Regions from separate parts of the Pandoraea commovens genome, predicted to be linked through region 1. Evidence: predicted binding sites of a transcription regulator. Region 1 holds the regulator's gene; the other holds the start of a gene.
The links. Region 1 encodes FliA, which starts transcription of late flagellar genes. Its sites were predicted from a motif close to CTAAAGTTTNNNNNNNNNNNGCCGNTA; they were not measured.

Region 1 (9,980 bases):
CGTGCCGGTCGAACCGTCGGCCCCGCGCACCGGCGCCTGACGAAACGCCGAGAGCTGGGCACGAAAGCCCGGCGTCGAGACGTTCGCCAGATTGTTGGCGGTGGTCGACTGCTGCTCCATCGCCTGCTTTGCGCCGGTCATGGCGATATAGATCAGACGATCCATCGACGCCCCTCCTGCAAGTTACGCATACGCGCCGCTCCGTGTCTTACAGGTTGACCATCGTTTGCATCAACTGGTCTTCCGTCTTGATCGTCTGCGCGTTCGCCTGATAGTTGCGTTGCGCGGTGATCATGTGGACCAGTTCGGCCGTCAGGTCGACGTTCGACGCTTCGACGGCACCGGCTTGCAGCTTGCCGAGGTTCGTACCGCCCGGCACGCCGACGATGGGGATGCCCGAAGCTGCCGATTCCGACCAGAGGTTGTTACCCAGCGGGATCAGGCCGTTCACGTTGTTGAAGTTCGCGAGTGCGACCTGGCCGAGCACCATCGATTGCGTGTTCGAGTACGTACCGACGATGGTGCCGTCCGCGTTGAACGTGAAGCCGGTCAGACGACCCGACGAATAACCGTCTTGCGTCAGCGTGTTCGGCGTGTAGCTGTTACCAAACTGCGTGGTGCCGGTCAGGTTCAGCGTGAGGTTGCCCTGCGCCGCGCCGTTGCCGTAGGTGATCGTCGGCAGCGTGATCGGACCGGTCACGGCCGCGCCGGTCGAATCCGTTTGCGAGACGAGGCTGCCCGACGAGTTGAACGTCAGCGTGCCGATCGGGCCAGCGCCGACTTGCGTCGTGCCGTCGACCGAAGCGTATACGGTCCACGTGGCATTGTTGGTCGTGGCATCGACGCTCGTCTTCTTGAAGTACAGGTTGACGTCGTGCGAATTGCCCAGCGAGTCGTAGACCTTGAGCGACGTGGCGTTGGTGTACGAGTTCGGGTCGGTGATCGAGAACGGCGTGGTGTTCACGGCGCTGCGCGAGTCGAGGTTGAACTGACCCGTGATCTTCTTGGAGGCCGTCGGGGCCAGATCGCCCGTCGGGATCTGCAGATCGACCGGCGAGACGCTGTTGATGATGCCGTTCGGGCCTGCCAGATAGCCGGTCAGGTGATCGCCGTTCGAGTCGACGATGTAACCGTTCTTGTCGAGCGAGAACTGGCCGTTACGCGTGTAGGCGATGGTGCCGTTGTTCGACACGCGGAAGAAGCCGTTGCCGGAGATCGCCAGATCGAGCTGACGGTTCGTGACCGTGATGTCGCCCTGCGTGAACTGCTGCGCGATGGCGGCCACACGCGTACCGATACCGACGGTGTTGTTGCCTGCGCCGAACAGCGAGTTGGCGTAGATGTCGGCGAACTGTGCCTGACCCTGCTTGAAGCCGACGGTGGCCGCGTTGGCAACGTTGTTGCCGATGACGTCCAGGTCCTTGGAGGCGGCGTTCAGGCCGCTCAATCCGGTCGAAAAGGCCATGGTGTTACTCCTGAAATTCGGTTGTCGACGACGGGTATCGCGACGAATACGGTTCGAAAAGAGTTAAGCGCTTACGAATCAGAGCTACGGATCAGAGAATTTCGCGAACGTCGGAGAGCTTGATGTTCGAGCCCGTACCCACGTTGAGCAGCGGCGAACCGGTCGTGCTGGCGACAACGCTTTGCACCTGCGCGTACGAGAGCAGCGTCGGCGTCACGGCCTTGCCGTTGGCGGTCGCCGTCACGCTCAGGGTGTACTTGCCGTCTGCCACGTCCGTGCCCGAATCATCCTTGGCGTCCCACGTCAGGGCTTGCACGCCCGCGTCGAGCGCGCCCGCGTTGACGGTGCGGATCGTCTTGCCGGTGCTGTCCTTGATCTCGATCTTGACGGTGTCGGCGTCGCTCGGCAGTTCGAAGCCGAACGGCGTGGCCGTCTTGGTGACGGTGCCGTCGTCGGCCTTGGTGCTGCCCACACCGATGTTGGTGCCCGGGATCAGCACGCCCTTGCCGACCAGTGCCGCGGCTTGCAGGCTCTGGGTCGAATTCAGTTGCGAGGTCACCGACGACAGCGTGGTGTTGAGCTGCGTGATGCCCGAGACCGTGCTGATCTGCGCGAGCTGCGACGTGACCTGCGAGTTGTCCATCGGATTGAGCGGGTCCTGATTGTTCATCTGAGCGACGAGCAACTTCAGGAAGCTGTTTTGCAGATCGTCTGCGCTGCCCGCCGACGACTTCGAGCTGCTGCTGTTGGCAGTGCCGTTGATCGAGTCGAGGAAGTTCTGCGAAAAGTTCGCGGCGTTCGACGTATTGATGCTGGCCATTTCTTCTGGTCTCCGCGCGGCCCCTTACTGGCCGACCGTGAGGGTTTTGAGCATGAGTGTCTTGGCGGTGTTGAGCGCTTCGACGTTGGCTTGGTACGAGCGGGAGGCGGAGATCATGTTGACCATCTCTTCCACCGGATTCACGTTGGGCATGGTGACGTAGCCCTGTGCGTTCGCAGCCGGGTTCTTCGGGTCGTACACCGTCTTGAGCGGCGATGGGTCTTCCACCACACCGGCGACCTTCACGCCGCCGACATCGGTGCCCGTGACCGGATTGACCTGAAACACGACCTGCTTGGCGCGGTACGGCTGACCGTCCGGGCCGGTCACCGATTCGGCGTTGGCCAGGTTGCTGGCCGTCACGTTCATGCGCTGCGACTGCGCAGTCATGGCCGAACCGGCAACGTCGAAGATGCTCATGAGTGGCATGGCGCTTACCCTTGACTGGTGATGGCGGCCAGCATCGTCTTGATCTGGCTGCTCAGGACCGTGAGGCCCGTCTGATAATGCACGGCGTTGTCGGCGAAGTTCACACGCTCGGCATCGAGTTCGACGGTGTTACCGTCGACGCTTTGCTGATACGGCACGCGGTAGAGCAGCTCCGGGCCGCCCATCGGCGGTGCCGTCGTCACACCGCGACCGGCGATGTGGCGCGAGGACGTGCGCGAGAGCGATACGCTCGACTCGGTAGCGAGCTGCTGCTGCGCGCCACGCTCGACGGCCTGATTCAACGCGTTATTGAAATCGACGTCGCGCGACTTGTACCCCGGCGTATCCGCGTTGGCGATATTCGACGAGATCACCTCCTGACGGTAGGCGCGCATAGCCAGCGCCTGCTGGGAGAATCGCAATGCCGCGTCCAGTTTGTCCATGATCTCGTCTCGCCCGATGCTTGCCTTGATGCTGGGTACTTGGGTAATGCTCAAGAAACTTGCCCGTGCTGCACGTTCTGGCTGCTGGGCCTGCTCAGTCGTTTGCTGCGCTGACTGGCGGCCATCGCGCGGTGCGCAGACGGGGTGCCCTGCCCGGTCCGGAAAAATAGGGACCTTTTGGCATGCTTCGCATCGTATGCGTACCCCCCGGGATTCAATCGGAGGAATAGGAAGGAGATTGACCGCCATTTCGAGCCATGCCCCGTGACGCGACATCTCTAGAATGGCTTCCTGACGGCATCGGGCGGGGTTCGCCCCCCAGGCACAGGGACACTGCCCGGTGTCGTCGGCTTCGCAACGCGAAAGCCGTTCAAGCAAGGAGAGTGAGCATGGCAGGCAAATTCGGCGACCCATTCGCCAATGCCCCGCGCACGTTTGGCGTGCAGCGGCCCGGCCAGCGCTCGTCCGCAAAAATGTCCCCGGACTTTCAAATACTTACGAGTGTGCGACGTGGCTTGATGGCCGCGATGCTCGCGACCGTAAGCATGGCTGGACTCGTGACGTCCGTGCAGGCTGCCACGGGTGCGAACCCCGGCGTCGCCACCGACCCTGCCGCCCAGAACCTCGGCAATACGCTCGGCCCGAGCGCCATCGTCATCCCCGGCAACAACGCCGCTGCGGGCGGTGTCGCGTCGAACGTGCCGAACATGGTGCGTCCCGCGACTGCCACGGCGAACGCGCCCGTTTATACGCAGCAGGCCCCGGTTGCGACGGCTGCGCCTGTGCAACCCCAGCCGCAACCTCAGGCATCCCAATTCCAGAACACGCAGGTGATCCGGCAAACCGCCGAGCGCTTCCTGCGTGAGCAGACCACCGGCTTGCCCGGTCAGGTCAACATCACCGTGGGCGAATCGGTCTCGGACCGCATGCCTGCGTGCGCGGCACTTGAGCCGTTCCTGCCGCCGGGTGCGCGCCTTTGGGGCACGACCAGTGTGGGCGTGCGGTGTGCGGGGGAGCGTCCGTGGACGCTGTATCTGCAAGCGCGCGTGAGCATCAACGCCACGTATTTCGTCGCCGCACGCCAGATCAATCCGGGCGAGACCATCGGGCCGACGGATCTGTCGCCGCGTCAGGGCGATCTCACGCTGTTGCCGCGCACGGTCGCGACCGATGCCGGTCAGATCGTCGGCACGGTGGCCGTGAACCGGATTACCTCGGGGCTGCCGATCCGCTCCGACCTGCTGCGCAGTGCGATTGCCGTCCAGCAGGGACAAACCGTGCGCGTGGTCTCGCGGGGTTCGGGTTTTGAAGTGAGCACGGAAGGTCAGGTGCTCTCACGCGCCAGCGCAGGCGATCCCGTGCAGGTGCGCACGCGTGCCGGACAAGTCGTCAGCGGCACCGTGAAGTCAGGGAAAAATGGCAACGTCGAAGTCGAAGTTGCGCTGTAAGAAATAGGAAGAAAGCGACAGAAGTAACCGCTTACTTACGTTAAGTATTCGCTGAAATCACCCGGGCACTTGAACTGGTAACAGGATGTTACTTGCCTAAAGTTATGGCGGATAATGCCGTTACACAGGCAGGTTTCTGGGGAAAGCACATGAAAATCGAACCACCCGCCAATCCGCTGACTGGTGTCGGCGCGAGCAAGGCGACGACGGATCGGACGACGGCCGGCGCTGTGAATAGCGACGCTGCGGCGGCACCTGCTGCAAGCACTGGCGGTGCCAGCGTGAGCACGAGCGCCTTGTCGTCGGAGATGCGTGCCTTGCAGGAAAAACTGGCAGCCAGCGGCACGGCCGACATCGACGTCGCGAAGGTCGAGCAGATCAAGGCGGCGATCGCTAACGGCCAGTTGGCTATTGATACCTCCAAGATTGCGGACGGTCTGATCTCGACCGCACGCGATTTGCTCTCTGCGCAATCGAAGTCATGACCACCGATGCCCTGCTGAACGCCCTGACTGCTGAAACGGCCGCTATCGGCACGTTTTCGACATTGCTCGGGGAAGAACAGCAGGCATTGGTCAACGGCACGCTCGACGCGTTGCCGGATCTGACCGAACGCAAGACGCGCGCCGTGGCGGAACTGTCCGCTCTCGGTCGTGAGCGCGATGCGCAGTTGAAAGCGTTGGGCTACTCGCCTGACGAAGCAGGCGCGACGGCAGCAGCAGCAGCCGATCCCAAGGTCGACACGGCGTGGAAGGCACTGCTTGCGGCTGCCGCCGAGGCCAAGCGCGCGAACGACACGAACGGCCTGCTCATCAACACCCGCCTGACGTACACTCAGCAAGCCCTGAACGTCCTCTACGGCCCGGGCAACAACACTCCCCTCTACGGCCCCGACGGCCGCACCACCCCGCGTTCTAGCGGGGGGAGTGTTACGGCTTAACTCTGGCGCGCTTCCGGGACCGCTTCACCGTTCGTCCGCATATCGTCGACGACTTCGCAGACCGTCTTCCGAATACCCTCCAGCGCCTCGTCCGGGGTTGCACTCAGCCAGGATAAGGCGGGGAATTCTGCGCATCGACCGACATGCTCGCCATCTTCCGACGACCAAGCCAGGTAGTAAGTGTAGTGATTCGTGTCCATTCCGGAATGGTGGCAAAATCAGCACCATTCATTCAAGCAGCCATTGTCCGAAAAATCTGCCGACGGATCCTCGGGCAATAGAAAATCCCTCGAAGCCAAATGCATTCGAGGGATTCTTTCGAGCCTTGCTACCGTTCAACGCGCCGAAGTCCAAGCCTTCTCACGCAGCGTTGCGCGCAAGCGCGAAGATCGCCTGGCTGTGCACCCGCACACGCGGCACTCTCCAACTTCGTTCCCCAGCTTAGGCACCGTCCGAAAACATGCTTCGGCGGTCGGACCCGACGACTCACGAGGCCCCCCTCCGGCGAAGCGTGCCACGGCAAACACGAATCGATCCACACCATATCGTCCGTTCAACACCTCTCGGTTGAGGGCAAACTCGCCAATCCCTCAACGCTATTGGACTTGATCGGAGGCACTATGAACATTGATCACGAATTCGTCGTCATTCCGAACGTCATTAGGCAACAGGCCCGTATGCGCGCCTACGAAGTCACCTTCGATGTACCCGCATTTCGCACGAATGAACATCTTCATCCATCTGAACAGAATGTCGCTCGGCTGAAATTCAGATATCACCCGCGCAGACAACTCGTCGAGTTCTTTTCGTTTCAGGAATACCTCTCCAGATACGCAGGACTCGCGATGACACTCGAACAGGCCTGTTGGTCGATTGTCGACGACTTTTTCGAGTCGTTAGAACCCATTCGATGTGACCTGATCATTCAAAACGAACTATCGGACAGCGCAAACGTCACGATTCACGCTTCGCGTGGATGGACCGATGCGATCCAACTGACGGCCGGGTCAGTTTCTCCGTTCGAAAAGAAAATCGCGGCCCCCATCTGACATGACATCAATAAATGCCTCCGACGTCATTGGCATTGCGGGTGCGCTGACCGTAGTCATTGCCTACTTTCTAAATCTGCACGGGACGCTCAGCACGACATCGTACAAATATTCGGCATTCAATCTGGCTGGATCGCTAATGATTGTTTACTCGCTGATCTACCACCCGAATCCAGCCTCGATGCTGATCGAAGGCTTCTGGGCGTCGATCAGCCTGTATGGTTTGTACAAAGCTCATAAGAACAGGAGGGCGAGGTGATGCAAAGGCGAATCCTTCTGGGCACGACTGGCAGCATCGGTGCGAAAGATACGATCCAACTCGTCGAGTTGCTAGCGTTGACGTATGACGTCCAAGTCGTGGCCTCCACGCCGTCGCTAGCATTTTTCGATCTCGCCACGGCAAGACGAATGACTGACGTTCACACCGATGACGACGATTGGTATACATGGCGCCAGCGCGGCGATCAGATCCTGCACATCACGCTGAGAAACTGGGCGGATCTCTTCGTCATCGCCCCGTTGACGGCCAACACCCTGGGGAAGCTGGTATCCGGCATTTGCGACAATCTGCTGACAACCACGTACCGGGCGTGGCAAGTGAAGTCAAAACCATTACTGGTGGCTCCCTCGATGAACAAATATATGTGGGAGCACCCGCTAACGGAAAAGCAACTTGAGCTGCTTAAGTCTTGGGATGTTGGCGTGATACCGCCGAGAGAGAAGTGGTTAGCGGGCGGGGATTTTGGCCCCGCCGCTATGGCGACTCCCGAGCAGATCGTCGAATCTGTCGAGAGCACCCTTTCAATACACAAAGCGCCTTAATTCGCCGAAGTCCAAGCCTTCTCACGCAGCGTCGCGCGCAAGCGCGAGATCGCCTGGCTGTGCAACTGACACACACGTGACTCGCTGACTTCGAGCACGGCGCCGATTTCGCGCAGGTTCAGACCCTGCTCGTAGTAAAGACTCATCAGCAACTTCTCGCGCTCCGGCAGACGATCGATGGCGTCCACCACGCCGCCGCGCAAACCTTCATCAAGCAGCATCGTCAACGGATCCGCACCCGGGTCCGCGCAAATGCGGTCGATGAACGGCTCTTCGTCCGCCGATTCGAAATCTTCGTAATAGATCAGCTGGCAGCCGTGCACGTCCTGCAGCATCTGCTGATACTCGGTCAGCCCGATCGACATCTCGCCCGCAATCTCGCTCTCGGACGGACCCCGTCCCAGCCGCTGCTCCAGTCGCTGCACCGCTTTCTCGATCTCGCGCGCCGTCTTGCGAATGCCACGCGATGCCCAGTCCAGCTCGCGCAACTCGTCAAGCATCGCCCCGCGAATGCGCTGGCTCGCGTACGTTTCGAACTGCGCGCCCTGCGTCTCCTGATACCGGTTCGCCGCATCGAGCAGCCCCAGCATGCCAGCCTGAATCAGATCTTCCAATTCAACGCTCGCCGGCAGCTTCGCCATCAATTGCAGCGCCAGGCGGCGCACCAACGGCGCGTATTGGGTCAGCGTGTCGTTCGTGTCGACCTTCCCGCGCGCGGTATACATGTTTCCCTCCGCTTCCTCTCGACGCGTGCCGTGACGCTCAGGCCGTGTGCGCGCTCACCGCGCCCACGCCATGCGTCATCTCGGCACCGCGATCGCCGCCGCAATCGCCCACCTGACCGATCCCGGCACCCAACGCCGCCGGTCCCGTGTCCCGAATGGCCAACGGCCAATGCATCACCTGCGCGGCCAACTGACGGTAAGCCACCGCCGCCGGCGCCATCGGAAACGCATCGACCACAGTGCGCGTCAATTGCCGCGCCCGCATGACCTGACGGTCCGACGGCACATGCCCGGCCAACTCCAGCGACACCGCCAGATAACGACTCGCCGTCGTGGCCAGATTGCGGCACACGACGCGTGCCTCCATATCCTCCGTCCGGTTCACCAACACCCGGAACTGCGCCAGCGCATATTCGTAATGCGCCTGCTTAATCCACGAGTACGCGCCCGTAATCGACGCCGGTTCACACCCGAGCACCACCAGCACGTCGTGCGCATGCGCTGCCAACGGACTCAGCACACCACCGGCGTGCGTGCAGTCGACGATCACGACGTCCGGCTCGCCAAGGGTCAGCACCGGCAGCGCACGCTGCGGATCGATGCGCTCGGGATGCCGATGCGCCACCGGCACCAGCACCACGTTGTCGCGCGTTTGCACACGCACCGCGTCGGGCGAAACGCGCCCCGCCAGCACATCGTGGATGTCGCCTCGCAACGGCAGACCGAGCGCCGGCGCTGCATGGCCGCTCTCGTCGGCCAGCACGACATCCTGACCGTGATGAGCCAGCGCGCTGGCCAGATTCAACGCAACACTCGTCTGACCGGCTTCAGGCGCACTTCCTACCACCGCGACGATGCGCGTGGTATGGCGCGCCACCAGTCGGCGCAGCCCCTCAGCTTGATCGAGTACGAGTTTAACCAAAGCAGGCCTCGCCTGAAGGTTGTGCGGGCGCAAACAGCCCGCTGTAGTTGGGATCGACCCCGCGCACCACTGCCGGCAAATCTTCCTCGGACGGCACGAACGGCGAACCCGTCACCGGCGCAGACAGCGCCGTATCGATAAGGAACTGTCGGTCCGCCACGTGCAGGTTCTCCGGTACGCGCTGCCCCGTCGAGACGTAATGCACCGGCAGACGGTGACGAATCACCGTGTCGAGCACCGAACCCAGGTTGGTCGTCTCGTCGAGTTTCGTCAGAATACACCCGGCGAGGTCGCCACCGCCCTCGGCGCTCGCGCTGCGATAGGCGTGCACCACTTCGTTGAGCGTGTCGCCGTGGCTCGTGGCATTGAGCAACAGCAGACGCTGCACCGGCGTCTCCGCCCCGCACAGCATCGCCACCTGCTCCGGCACCGTGCGGTCACGCTGGCTCATGCCGACCGTGTCGATCAGCACCATGTGCTTGTTGCGCAGTTCGGTCAGCGCCAGACGCAGATCCGTCGCGTCCTTCACCGCATGCACCGTCACGCCCAGAATCTTGCCGTAGATGCGCAGCTGCTCATGGCCGCCGATACGATAACTGTCGGTCGTAAGCAGTGCGAGCTTCTCCGCGCCGTGACGCATCACGCAACGCGCCGCGAGCTTGGCCGTGGTCGTGGTCTTGCCCACGCCAGTCGGCCCCATGAGCGCATACACGCCGCCGCGATCCATCAATTCGTCTTCGTTCGGCATGATGGGCAGATTGCGCCTGAGCGCGTTCTTCACCCAGTCCAGACCGTTCTCGCGGTCGCTGCCTTCCGGTAGATGCTCCAGCAACGCCCGGCCGAGCTGCGCCGAGAAACCCGCCGCGAGCAACGTGCGCAGAATCTCGCCCTGTGCCGGGGAACGACGTTGCTTGTCG
Region 2 (9,980 bases), 2.8 Mb from region 1:
GACGCACGAGGAAATCGACCTGCTCGGCAAGCTGAATTACAAAGTGACGGACGAGGGGGTGTCGCACGGCCGCCCGCGCATCGATTCTGCACTCGATGCGGCCGAAGTCATCTTGTCGCTGGCACCGGAAACCAATGGCGAAGTTGCCGTACGCGCATGGCAGGCGTTGTCCAGGGTCACCGGTCTCTCGCATCAGCATCTGGCCTAAACCCGCGCCGATGAAAAGATTCGCTTTCGCGACATTCAGGCGCAGCCGCGCAAGATCATCTCGTCGCCTACGTGGAGCGGGATAGAGTCGGAGCACGTGTCGTATAACGCGGGCTACGTCAACGTCCATGAACTCGTGCCCTGGCGCACCCTGAGCGGACGTCAGCAGCTCTATCAGGACCATCCGTGGATGCGGGCGTTCGGCGAGTCGCTGTGTGTGTACAAGCCGCCCATCGACACGGGCAGCTATGCCCATATGCTCGGTCAGCGCACCAACGGCAATCCGGAAAAGGTGCTCAACTTCCTCACGCCGCACCAGAAGTGGGGTATTCACAGCACCTATACCGATAACTTGCTGATGCTGACGATGTCGCGCGGCGGCCCGATCGTATGGATGTCGGAAGACGATGCGCGCTCGCTCGATATTGTGGACAACGACTGGATCGAGTGCTTCAACGCGAACGGTGCGCTGTGCGCGCGTGCGGTGGTCAGTCAGCGCATTCCGAGCGGCGCGGTGATGATGTATCACGCGCAGGAGAAGATCGTGAACACGCCGGGCTCTGAAATTACCGGCACGCGTGGCGGCATCCACAACTCGGTCACACGCATCAGCGTCAAGCCCACGCACATGATCGGTGGTTACGTGCAGCTTTCGTATGGCTTCAACTACTACGGCACCGTCGGCTCGAATCGCGACGAGTTTCTGGTGGTGCGCAAGATGAATCGAATCGACTGGCTCGACGATACCGCCGACCAGGTTCTCGTGCCCCCGACCGGAGAACGCCAATGAAAGTGCGCGCTCAGATTGCAATGGTGCTCAATCTGGACAAGTGCATCGGCTGCCATACCTGCTCGATCACTTGCAAAAACGTATGGACGAGCCGCGAAGGCATGGAGTACGCGTGGTTCAACAACGTCGAGACCAAACCGGGCATCGGTTACCCGAAGGACTGGGAGAACCAGAAGCGCTGGCGCGGCGGTTGGACGCGCAAACCCAACGGCAAACTCGAACCCTTGCAAGGGGGCAAGCTGAAGCTGCTTGCGAGCATTTTTGCGAACCCCCATCTCCCGGAGATCGACGACTATTACGAGCCGTTTACGTACGACTACGGTCATTTGCAAACGGCCTCGGATGCGAAGGCCATGCCGGTGGCGCGCCCGCGCTCGCTGGTCACTGGCGAGCGCATGGAGAAGATCGAGTGGGGGCCGAACTGGGAAGAGATTCTCGGCGGCGAATTCGCCAAGCGCTCGCAGGACTACAACTTCGAAGCGGTGCAGAAGGATATCTACGGACAGTTTGAAAACACGTTCATGATGTACCTCCCGCGCCTTTGCGAACATTGCCTGAATCCGGCGTGCGTGGCGTCGTGTCCGTCGGGTTCGATCTACAAGCGCGAGGAAGACGGCATCGTGCTGGTCGATCAGGACAAGTGCCGCGGCTGGCGCATGTGTGTCTCGGGGTGTCCGTACAAGAAGATCTATTACAACTGGCATAGCGGCAAGGCGGAGAAGTGCATCTTCTGTTATCCGCGCATTGAAGTCGGCCAGCCGACCGTGTGTTCCGAGACGTGCGTCGGACGCATCCGTTATCTCGGCGTCTTGCTTTACGACGCCGACCGCATTAGCGAAGCGGCCAGCGTGGCCGATGAAAAAGACCTGTACGAAGCCCAGTTGTCAGTGTTCCTCGATCCGAACGATCCTGCCGTCATTGCGCAGGCAAAGCTCGACGGCGTACCTGATGCGTGGATCGAAGGCGCGAAGGCGTCGCCCGTCTACAAGATGGCGATCGACTGGCGCATTGCCTTCCCGTTGCATCCGGAGTACCGCACGTTGCCGATGGTGTGGTACGTGCCGCCGCTCTCCCCGATTAACGCGGCAGCCAATAGCGGCGATCTCGGTATGAATGGCGCGCTGCCCGACGTGGCGTCTTTGCGCATTCCGCTGCGCTACCTCGCGAATCTACTGACGGCCGGCGACGAAGCGCCGGTGAAGCTCGCACTCGAACGGTTGCTGGCGATGCGGGCGTTCATGCGTGCGCGGCATGTGGACGGCGTGCAGGCGGATGACGTCTTGCAGCAAGCCGGGCTGACAGTGGCGCAGATCGAGTCGATGTATCGCTATCTGGCGATTGCCAACTACGAGGATCGTTTCGTCATTCCGACGGCGCACCGTGAGTATGCGGAGAACGCCTTCGAGCTACATGCCGAATGCGGCTTCTCGTTTGGCAATGGTTGCTCGACCGGCAACGACACCGGCAATCTGTTCAATCCGGTCAAGAAGAACAAGCGGACCATTCCGATTCAGGAGATTTGAGATGGCCGTGCCCCATGCTCAAAATCACGTCAGCCCCCTTAGCCTGCCGTGCCGTCTGCTCGGCGCACTGTTGCATTACCCGGGCGAAGACGTCACCGATGCAATGACCGACATCCGGCAAGCGTTGTTGAATACGCCGCGTCTTAGCGGTGTTGCCCGTCGCGAGCTGATGTCCTTCTTTGACTATTGGCAGACGCGGGAGCTGCTGACGTTGCAAGAGAATTACGTTGCGCAATTCGACCGGGGGCGTGAAACGTCGCTCTATTTGTTCGAGCATGTCTATGGCGAATCCCGCGATCGCGGGCAGGCCATGGTCGATCTCATGCAGACCTATGAGCGCAGTGGCATTTATCTCGCGCCCGGTGAGTTGCCGGACTATCTGCCAGCGTTCCTGGAGTACGTGTCGGTCTTGCCCGAGTCGGACGGCATGGCCCGTCTTCAGGATATCGAGCACCTTGTGCAAACCATTGACGCGGGACTGGCCAAACGCGGCTCGCCTTACGCAGGACTGACGCGCGTATTGCTGTGGTTGGGCGGCGCGTCGACAGCACTGCGCGACCCGCAAGCCCCACCCGAGCATGTCGACGACGCGTCGGTCGTACCGCAAGCGCAGGACTTCGAGGCTATCGACGCGAGCTATCAGGACGCCCCCGTGCGCTTCATGGGCGCGGGCCATCCCGGTGGGCAGGGCAATACCGTCGGCGAACCGATTCAGTTTTACGCGCGCCGTCCCGGGCGCTGAATGCGAACAGCAAGGAGTTTGACCATGGACGCTTTCATTCATCAGTTCCTGTTCGGCATTTATCCGTACATTTGCCTCACCGTGTTGCTCGTCGGTAGTCTGATTCGCTTCGACCGAGAGCAGTACTCGTGGAAGAGCGATTCGTCGCAGTTGCTCAAGCATGGCATGTTGCGTCTGGGCAGCAACATGTTCCACTGGGGCATTCTGGTGGTCGTGGCCGGGCACTTCGTCGGCTTCCTGGCGCCGCACTGGCTTGTCGCGCCGTTTCTGTCGGCCTCGCAGCACCAGATGCTCGCGATGGTGGGGGGCGGCGTGGCCGGCGTGGTGGCGATTATCGGCCTCACGGTCCTCATCATCCGCCGGATCGGCACACCGCGTGTACGCGCTACGAGCCGCACGTGGGATATCGTCATCGTCTTCATGCTCTGGTTCCAGCTGGCGCTCGGCCTCGGCACCGTGTTGTTATCGATGCGCCATATGGACGGTGCCATGTTCGAGCAGTTGACCGACTACGTGAAGGGTGTGGTGACGTTCCAGCCGGGCGTGGCCGCATTGCTCGAAGGCGTGCCACTGACGTACCGCGTGCATATCGCGCTTGGATTCACGATCTTCCTCGTATCACCGTTCACCCGAATGGTTCACATCTGGAGCGGTTTGGCCTCCATTGTGTATCTGATCCGTCCGTATCAACTGGTGCGCAAGCGCTGAGTGAGTGCCGTTCGGCAATCTTCTGAAGGTCATCGACATGGAAAATCTGTTGACGGATGCGCACGCGCCGCTGCGCGTGAACGGTATCGAAATATCGGCGAGCGATATCGATGCTGCAGTGGCCGAACTGGCCGACGCCCCGGGGCCGGGCGAAGCGCCCGCAGCGGACGTGGCGCAAACGGCCCGTTACGCGCTGGCCATTCGCGAATTGGTGCGTCAGCGTGCCGTCGAGCTTGGGGTGCCGATCGACACCGACCGGCCCGACACGATGGCCGACGCGGTCTTCGCCAAAGAGGTCGTGACACCGGTCGCGACGCCCGAAGAGTCCCGTCGCTATTACGAACAGCATCGCGAGCGTTTCACCAGCGGAGAACTTGTGCACGCGAGCCACATCCTGTTCGGTGTGACAGGGCGCGCGCCGCTCGCGCTCGTGCGCGCCAAGGCCGAAGAGACGCTGAACGCCATTCTGCAAGCGCCGGACCAGTTCGAGAGCCTGGCGCGGGAGCGTTCGAATTGCCCGTCGGCACAGGTCGGCGGCAGTCTCGGTCAATTGGATCGTGACAGTTGTGTGCCGGAGTTCGCGCAAGGCATCTTCGGCTCGCAGGAGACGGGGGTATTGCCTCGGCTTATCAAGACTCGCTTCGGCTTCCATCTCGTTCGCATCGATCACCGCGTTCCCGGTACGTTGATTCCGTTCGACGCGGTGAAGGACGACGTGGCCACGATGCTCACCGAGCAGGTTCGCTTGCGCGCAACGCGTCAGTACGTGCTGCTGCTTGCCGCTCAGGCGGAATTGGAGGGCGTGAGCTTCGCACCCGCCGATGGTCCGCTCGTTCAATGAGGGAGAGGGCATGGAAAACGCACTCGTTACCGTATCGAAGTCATCTGCCGACGGCACGCCTGCACCGGGTGGCAAGGCGTATTCGGTGCTGTTTGCCAGTACGCTCGCGTTTCTCGTGTGCTTCGTTGTATGGATGATGTTCGGCGTGTTAGGCATCCAGTTGCGCGAGGACCTGGGGCTGAACAGCACCGAATTCGGTCTGCTCACAGCAACGCCGGTGCTGACCGGTGCGGTGATGCGCTTGCCGCTCGGGATCTGGACGGACCGCTTCGGCGGCCGCATCGTGATGACCGTGCTGCTCGTCGCCTGCGCGATTCCGGTGTACATCGTGAGCTACGCCACACAGCTTTGGCAGTTCTTGCTGATCGGGTTGTTTCTGGGGTGCGTCGGGGCGTCGTTTGCTGTCGGGACGCCGTACGTAGCGCGATTCTTCCCGCCCGAGAAGCGGGGTTTTGCGATGGGTTTTTTTGGCGCGGGGACAGCGGGCGCTGCTGTCAATCTGTTCATTACGCCGAGTCTTCAAGCCGCGTACGGATGGCGGGAAGTGCCGCGCATTTATGCGATTGCGCTGCTCGTCACGGCGGTGATCTTCTGGGTTGCCTCGGCACCAGACCCGGGCGCGGGAAAGAAGGGCGGCTCGATCCTGCAATCCTTCAAGGTGCTGGGCAACGTGCGCGTCTGGCGGCTGTGCCAGTACTACTCGATCACGTTCGGGGGCTTCACGGCGCTCTCGTTGTGGATTCCGCAGTACCTCAAGGCGGAGTACGGCATGACGGTGGTGATGGCTGCGGCGGTGGCTGCGGGCTTTTCGCTGCCGGGGTCGGTGCTGCGCGCCGTCGGCGGCGTGCTTTCCGATAAGTTCGGCGCGCATGCGGTGACGTGGTGGTGCCTGTGGGTGGCGTGGATTTGTCTGTTCCTGCTGTCCTACCCGAAGACGGATTTCGTCATCTACACGATCGAGGGGCCGCAGACGTTCCACATTAGCGTGTCGGTGGTGGCGTTCGTACTGCTTGCGTTCATCCTCGGTGCGGTGTTCGCGTTCGGCATGGCGTCGACATTCAAGTACGTCTCGGACGAATTTCCGGAAAATCTTGGCGTGGTGACCGGTATCGTGGGGCTTGCCGGCGGACTCGGCGGTTTCCTGCTGCCGATCATGTTCGGCGCACTGCTCGACATCCTCAAGATCCGGTCGAGCTGCTTCATGCTCATGTACGGCATCGTGTGGGTGTCACTGATCGTGATCTATCTATCTGAAGTCAGGCGTACGCGGGTGATGTAGCCGATGCCGGGGGCAGCGGTCTCGGGGACGCATAGGCCTTGTAGTAGACCGTCACGCCGGTGTTGCCAGCGGCCAACGAGGCGATATCGTCCGCAGGCAAGCGTATCCAGCTTCCTGCCGCGTGAGCATCGCCATTGACCAGCAACGTCCCATCGAGAACGAGCAGTTCGACGATGCGTGGCTGAGTGATGAGACGCGGCGAGCGCAACGGCGCATTTGCCGCGAGACGGATCAACACAACGCGCTCCTGTTCATCGCTGAACAGTGGACAGACATCCTGTCCGGGGAGCGTACGCCAGTTGGCCGCGTCGCTCGTGTCGATGCGCACTACGGTGTCTTGTGAAGCAGGCATCTGCATGAGCTTGACGAAAATCGTCGCACCGTCCCGGCTCGACGGACGATGTGAAGAGCCAGGTGGATTACGCAGATACCATCCGGCCGGATAGTCGTGTCCGTCGGCGGAGAACGTGCCGGACAGGACGAGAATCTCTTCGCCGCCCGGATGGCTATGCGCGGGAAAGTCGGACGCCGCGTCGTAACGAACGATACTCGTCGCACGCGCCTTTTCTGTGCCGATGCGGTCGAGCATCACGCGCTCGACCCCAGCTTGCGGTGACGGTACCCATACGTACTGCGTGGGCGTGACAACGGCTCGTTGCGAGAAATCGGCGTTCACGCGCATGGTCAGACAGCCTGATGCTTTCGCGAGCGGCTCCATTGAAGCCACACGACGCCGATCACACCAATGGCCAGCGGCGGCAGCATGAGACCGGCCACGGCCGTCCAGCCCAATGACGTTAGCAGACTGCCCGAGGCGAACGAACCGATGACCATTGCGCCGAAGACGACGAAGTCGTTGACCGACTGCACGCGCGGACCTTCCTCAGGGGAGTGACACGTCAGCACCATCGCTGAGGCACCGAGGAAACCGAAGTTCCAGCCCAGTCCGAGCAGCACGAGTGCGACCCAGAAGTGGCCGACCGTGAGCCCGGCCATACCGGCGAACGCCGCACACGCGGTCAGCACCAGCCCCAGCAGCACGATGCGATGCGCGCCGAAGCGTGTGATCAGGCGTCCGGTGAAGAAGCTGGGGGCGTACATCGCAATCACGTGCAGTTCGATGCCGAAGTTTGCATGCTCGCGCGCAATGCCGCACAGCTCCATCGCCAGCGGTGCGGACGTCATCATGAAATTCATCAGCATGTACGTGACGACACCGCAGAGCATGGCGACGAGCAATCTCGGGTCGCGCAGGAAGACAGCAACGGGACGGCCTTCCTGCGCGGTTTGCGATGCCCCCGGCTGAGCGGGCTTGCGCGGCATGTCGAACTTGCCGCCGGCCAGCACGATGGCAGACAGCAGGGCGACGACAGCGGCGCTCAGATACGTCACGGCGTAAGCGTGCGGTGGCCACGCGTTCATCGTGCCGGTCACGAGTTGCGGGCCGAGCACACCTGCGGCCACACCGCCCGCCAGCACAGTCGATAGCGCTCTGGGCCGTTCTTCAGCGGACACGCACTCTGCCGCCGCGAACCGGAACGTCAGCACGACGGCCGCATACGCGCCGCCGAAAATCATGGCGAAAGTGAAGAGCGCGAACGAATGGAAGATGAGCGCGACGGCCGCCAGAAGACCCATCGCCACGCCGCAGGCATTGCCCGCGATGAACGCAGCGACGCGTCCGTAGCGCTTGGTGATGGATCCGACGGGCAGTGTGGAGATGGCCATGCCCAGGACAAAGACAGAGATCGGTAGCGTCGCCAGCGTCGGATCGGGCGAGAGCATGTGGCCGATGATCGCTGCCGTCGCGTAGACGACCGTCGAGTTGGCACCGGCAAGGGCTTGCGCGAAGGACAACCGCAGCACGTTGCGGTTGGTGATCAGGCCGAACATCGTTGGCGTCCTCTTGAGGCATGGCGAAGCGGAGAAGTCTGACGTGTTCCGGCCGACGTCGCAAATCAGTTTATCTGTGCCAGTGCGAAAGAAATTCTTTGTCGCAACCGTCGATCTTCGAGATGCGAACGCCCGGTCCGGATCGCGGGGCAGGGCGAGAAGGTCTACCCGGCCTTTGGGGCGCGTCTGAGCGAAGCGGAACGCTTTGCGCTGCGTCAGGACAAGTATTCGGGACGAGCGCCAGGGCATCTCTACTCGCTCGAAATGCACAGCCCGCCGGTCCGATTACCGGTGGACTGTTTCCATTGGAAGACTGCGCAATTCATTACGAATTTTCACGAGCGCGCTATTCGCCACGCGCTTGTGCTACAGTTCCGCAGCAAAAAATCAAAAGCCAACATTCCGGGCGGCGCAAGAACGCTCAGGAATCCAGATCGTCGTGTTTCGCCATACGACACGATGTAAGAAATTTTGCGACACGCAAGTTCCGGTAGTTGAAAGTGTTGTACCGAATCAGATTTTGCAACCGCATTGCGAAAGGGTATCGGGGACCATGATTAACGCTGCTGTGGGGCACCTTGCGGGGCGGCTCAACGAACACTTAAAACAAACGTATACGCTCGACGGCGACATCGTGACGATGTCCGGTCTGGTCGACGTCAACGGTCAAGCTGTCGCCAACACCAGCAACCGTCTGGTCGTGATGCTCACGCACATTGAGCGCGACTCCGGTCCTGTGCGCAAGGGCATTCCGGGTGATGCAGGCGCATCGAGCCTGTCGCTCGGCGTGGCCCCGTTGTATCTCAATCTCTACGTGATGGTGGCGGCCAATTTCACCGGCGGCCATTACGAGGATTCGCTTAAGCTGATCTCGGCGGCCATCGCCTTCTTCCAACGCAATCCCGTGTTCGATCATCGCTCGTCGCCGTCGCTCGATCCGCGTATCGACCGGCTGATGCTCGAGATCGAGAATCTGGATATCCGCGAACTCAGCAACCTCTGGACGATGCTCGGCGGCAAGTATTTGCCGTCTGTGTTGTACAAGGTTCGCCTGATGGCACCGGATACCGGCGACATTACCGGCACTGTGCCGACCGTGCGTGCGCCGGTTCCGGCGATCAGTCACTGAGCGGACCTAAGGGGATGCCCACGTCTGCTTCCACGCCGGTGGTGCCGGGCTATACGCGCCTGTTTTCCATCGACGTTACCCACGCCTACTGGACGGTGCCGCATCTGTGGCTTCGCCATGAAGCCACGCCGGACACTGCCGAGTGGGTGCGCCGCCGCGACCTGCTCGTGCGTGCGCATCGTCAGGGTGTGGCGGTTTTCTGCGCCACTGAGCGTCGCGACGTTCTGCTCCACGGCCTCCGACGCGGTGATGCAATGGCGACCTTCAAGTGGTACGCGCAGGACACCGCATTTTCCCTTTACACGTCACCGACACGCCCGGCCGCGCAGCTTGGCCCGTCAGTGTGCTTCGTCACCAGCGAAGTGAGTGTGCCCGTCGATGGACTGCCGTCGTCACGTCGGCTGCATGCGCAACCCTACGTCGATGCTAGCGATGTCGTTCCCGTCGATACGCCATCGCTCTCGCCGTATCTCGAACGCGCCGATCGTGTGAATCCGCCTGTGCTGGTGGTGCAGATCGATCTCGCCGATCAGGTGACGGGCGGCGAACCGGGCGGCGTCGACTACGTGGCGAATTTTGGCGCGCGTGAGAGTTGCTGGCGTTATTACTACGTGTGCGCGGATGGAGCAGAAGCCGCGGATAGCGCGGACGCGCTCAATATCGTCGATCTGGACGAGAAGGTGAGCTTTGTCACGGCAGGCCGCGAGGCGCGGCCGGGTGGACGTCACGCCGTGATCTTCGAGAGTGAGCAAGCGATTGCAATGCAGCAGCAATACCCGCAGCGATTTCAGTTGCGGGAACGGGGCCGGTCGGGTGAACGCGTGTTGATCCGGAGACTGCCCAATGCCGACATCGGCAGCCTGACGCA

Region 2: the regulator FliA is predicted to act here: its motif matches at 8,350-8,376, upstream of NTU39_RS14100 (Pvc16 family protein).

The regions. Positions count from the first base shown of each region.
Region 1 covers NZ_CP102780.1:5,845,864-5,855,843, forward strand. Annotated here, with positions in the region: gene NTU39_RS26315 (flagellar basal body rod protein FlgF) at 1-165, opposite strand, end outside; gene flgE (flagellar hook protein FlgE) at 209-1,465, opposite strand; gene flgD (flagellar hook assembly protein FlgD) at 1,557-2,285, opposite strand; gene flgC (flagellar basal body rod protein FlgC) at 2,310-2,714, opposite strand; gene flgB (flagellar basal body rod protein FlgB) at 2,720-3,160, opposite strand; gene flgA (flagellar basal body P-ring formation chaperone FlgA) at 3,547-4,605, shown strand; gene flgM (flagellar biosynthesis anti-sigma factor FlgM) at 4,755-5,090, shown strand; gene NTU39_RS26350 (flagella synthesis protein FlgN) at 5,087-5,545, shown strand; gene NTU39_RS26360 (hypothetical protein) at 6,166-6,594, shown strand; gene NTU39_RS27020 (CBU_0592 family membrane protein) at 6,596-6,853, shown strand; gene NTU39_RS26365 (flavoprotein) at 6,853-7,416, shown strand; gene NTU39_RS26370 (RNA polymerase sigma factor FliA) at 7,413-8,141, opposite strand; gene NTU39_RS26375 (MinD/ParA family ATP-binding protein) at 8,179-9,063, opposite strand; gene flhF (flagellar biosynthesis GTPase FlhF) at 9,056-9,980, opposite strand, start outside.
Region 2 covers NZ_CP102780.1:3,066,138-3,076,117, reverse strand. Annotated here, with positions in the region: partial or broken gene NTU39_RS14140 (nitrate reductase subunit alpha) at 1-997, shown strand, start outside; gene narH (nitrate reductase subunit beta) at 994-2,520, shown strand; gene narJ (nitrate reductase molybdenum cofactor assembly chaperone) at 2,522-3,262, shown strand; gene narI (respiratory nitrate reductase subunit gamma) at 3,287-3,970, shown strand; gene NTU39_RS14120 (peptidylprolyl isomerase) at 4,008-4,811, shown strand; gene NTU39_RS14115 (MFS transporter) at 4,822-6,090, shown strand; gene NTU39_RS14110 (cupin domain-containing protein) at 6,068-6,772, opposite strand; gene NTU39_RS14105 (MFS transporter) at 6,775-7,983, opposite strand; gene NTU39_RS14100 (Pvc16 family protein) at 8,537-9,112, shown strand; gene NTU39_RS14095 (hypothetical protein) at 9,127-9,980, shown strand, end outside.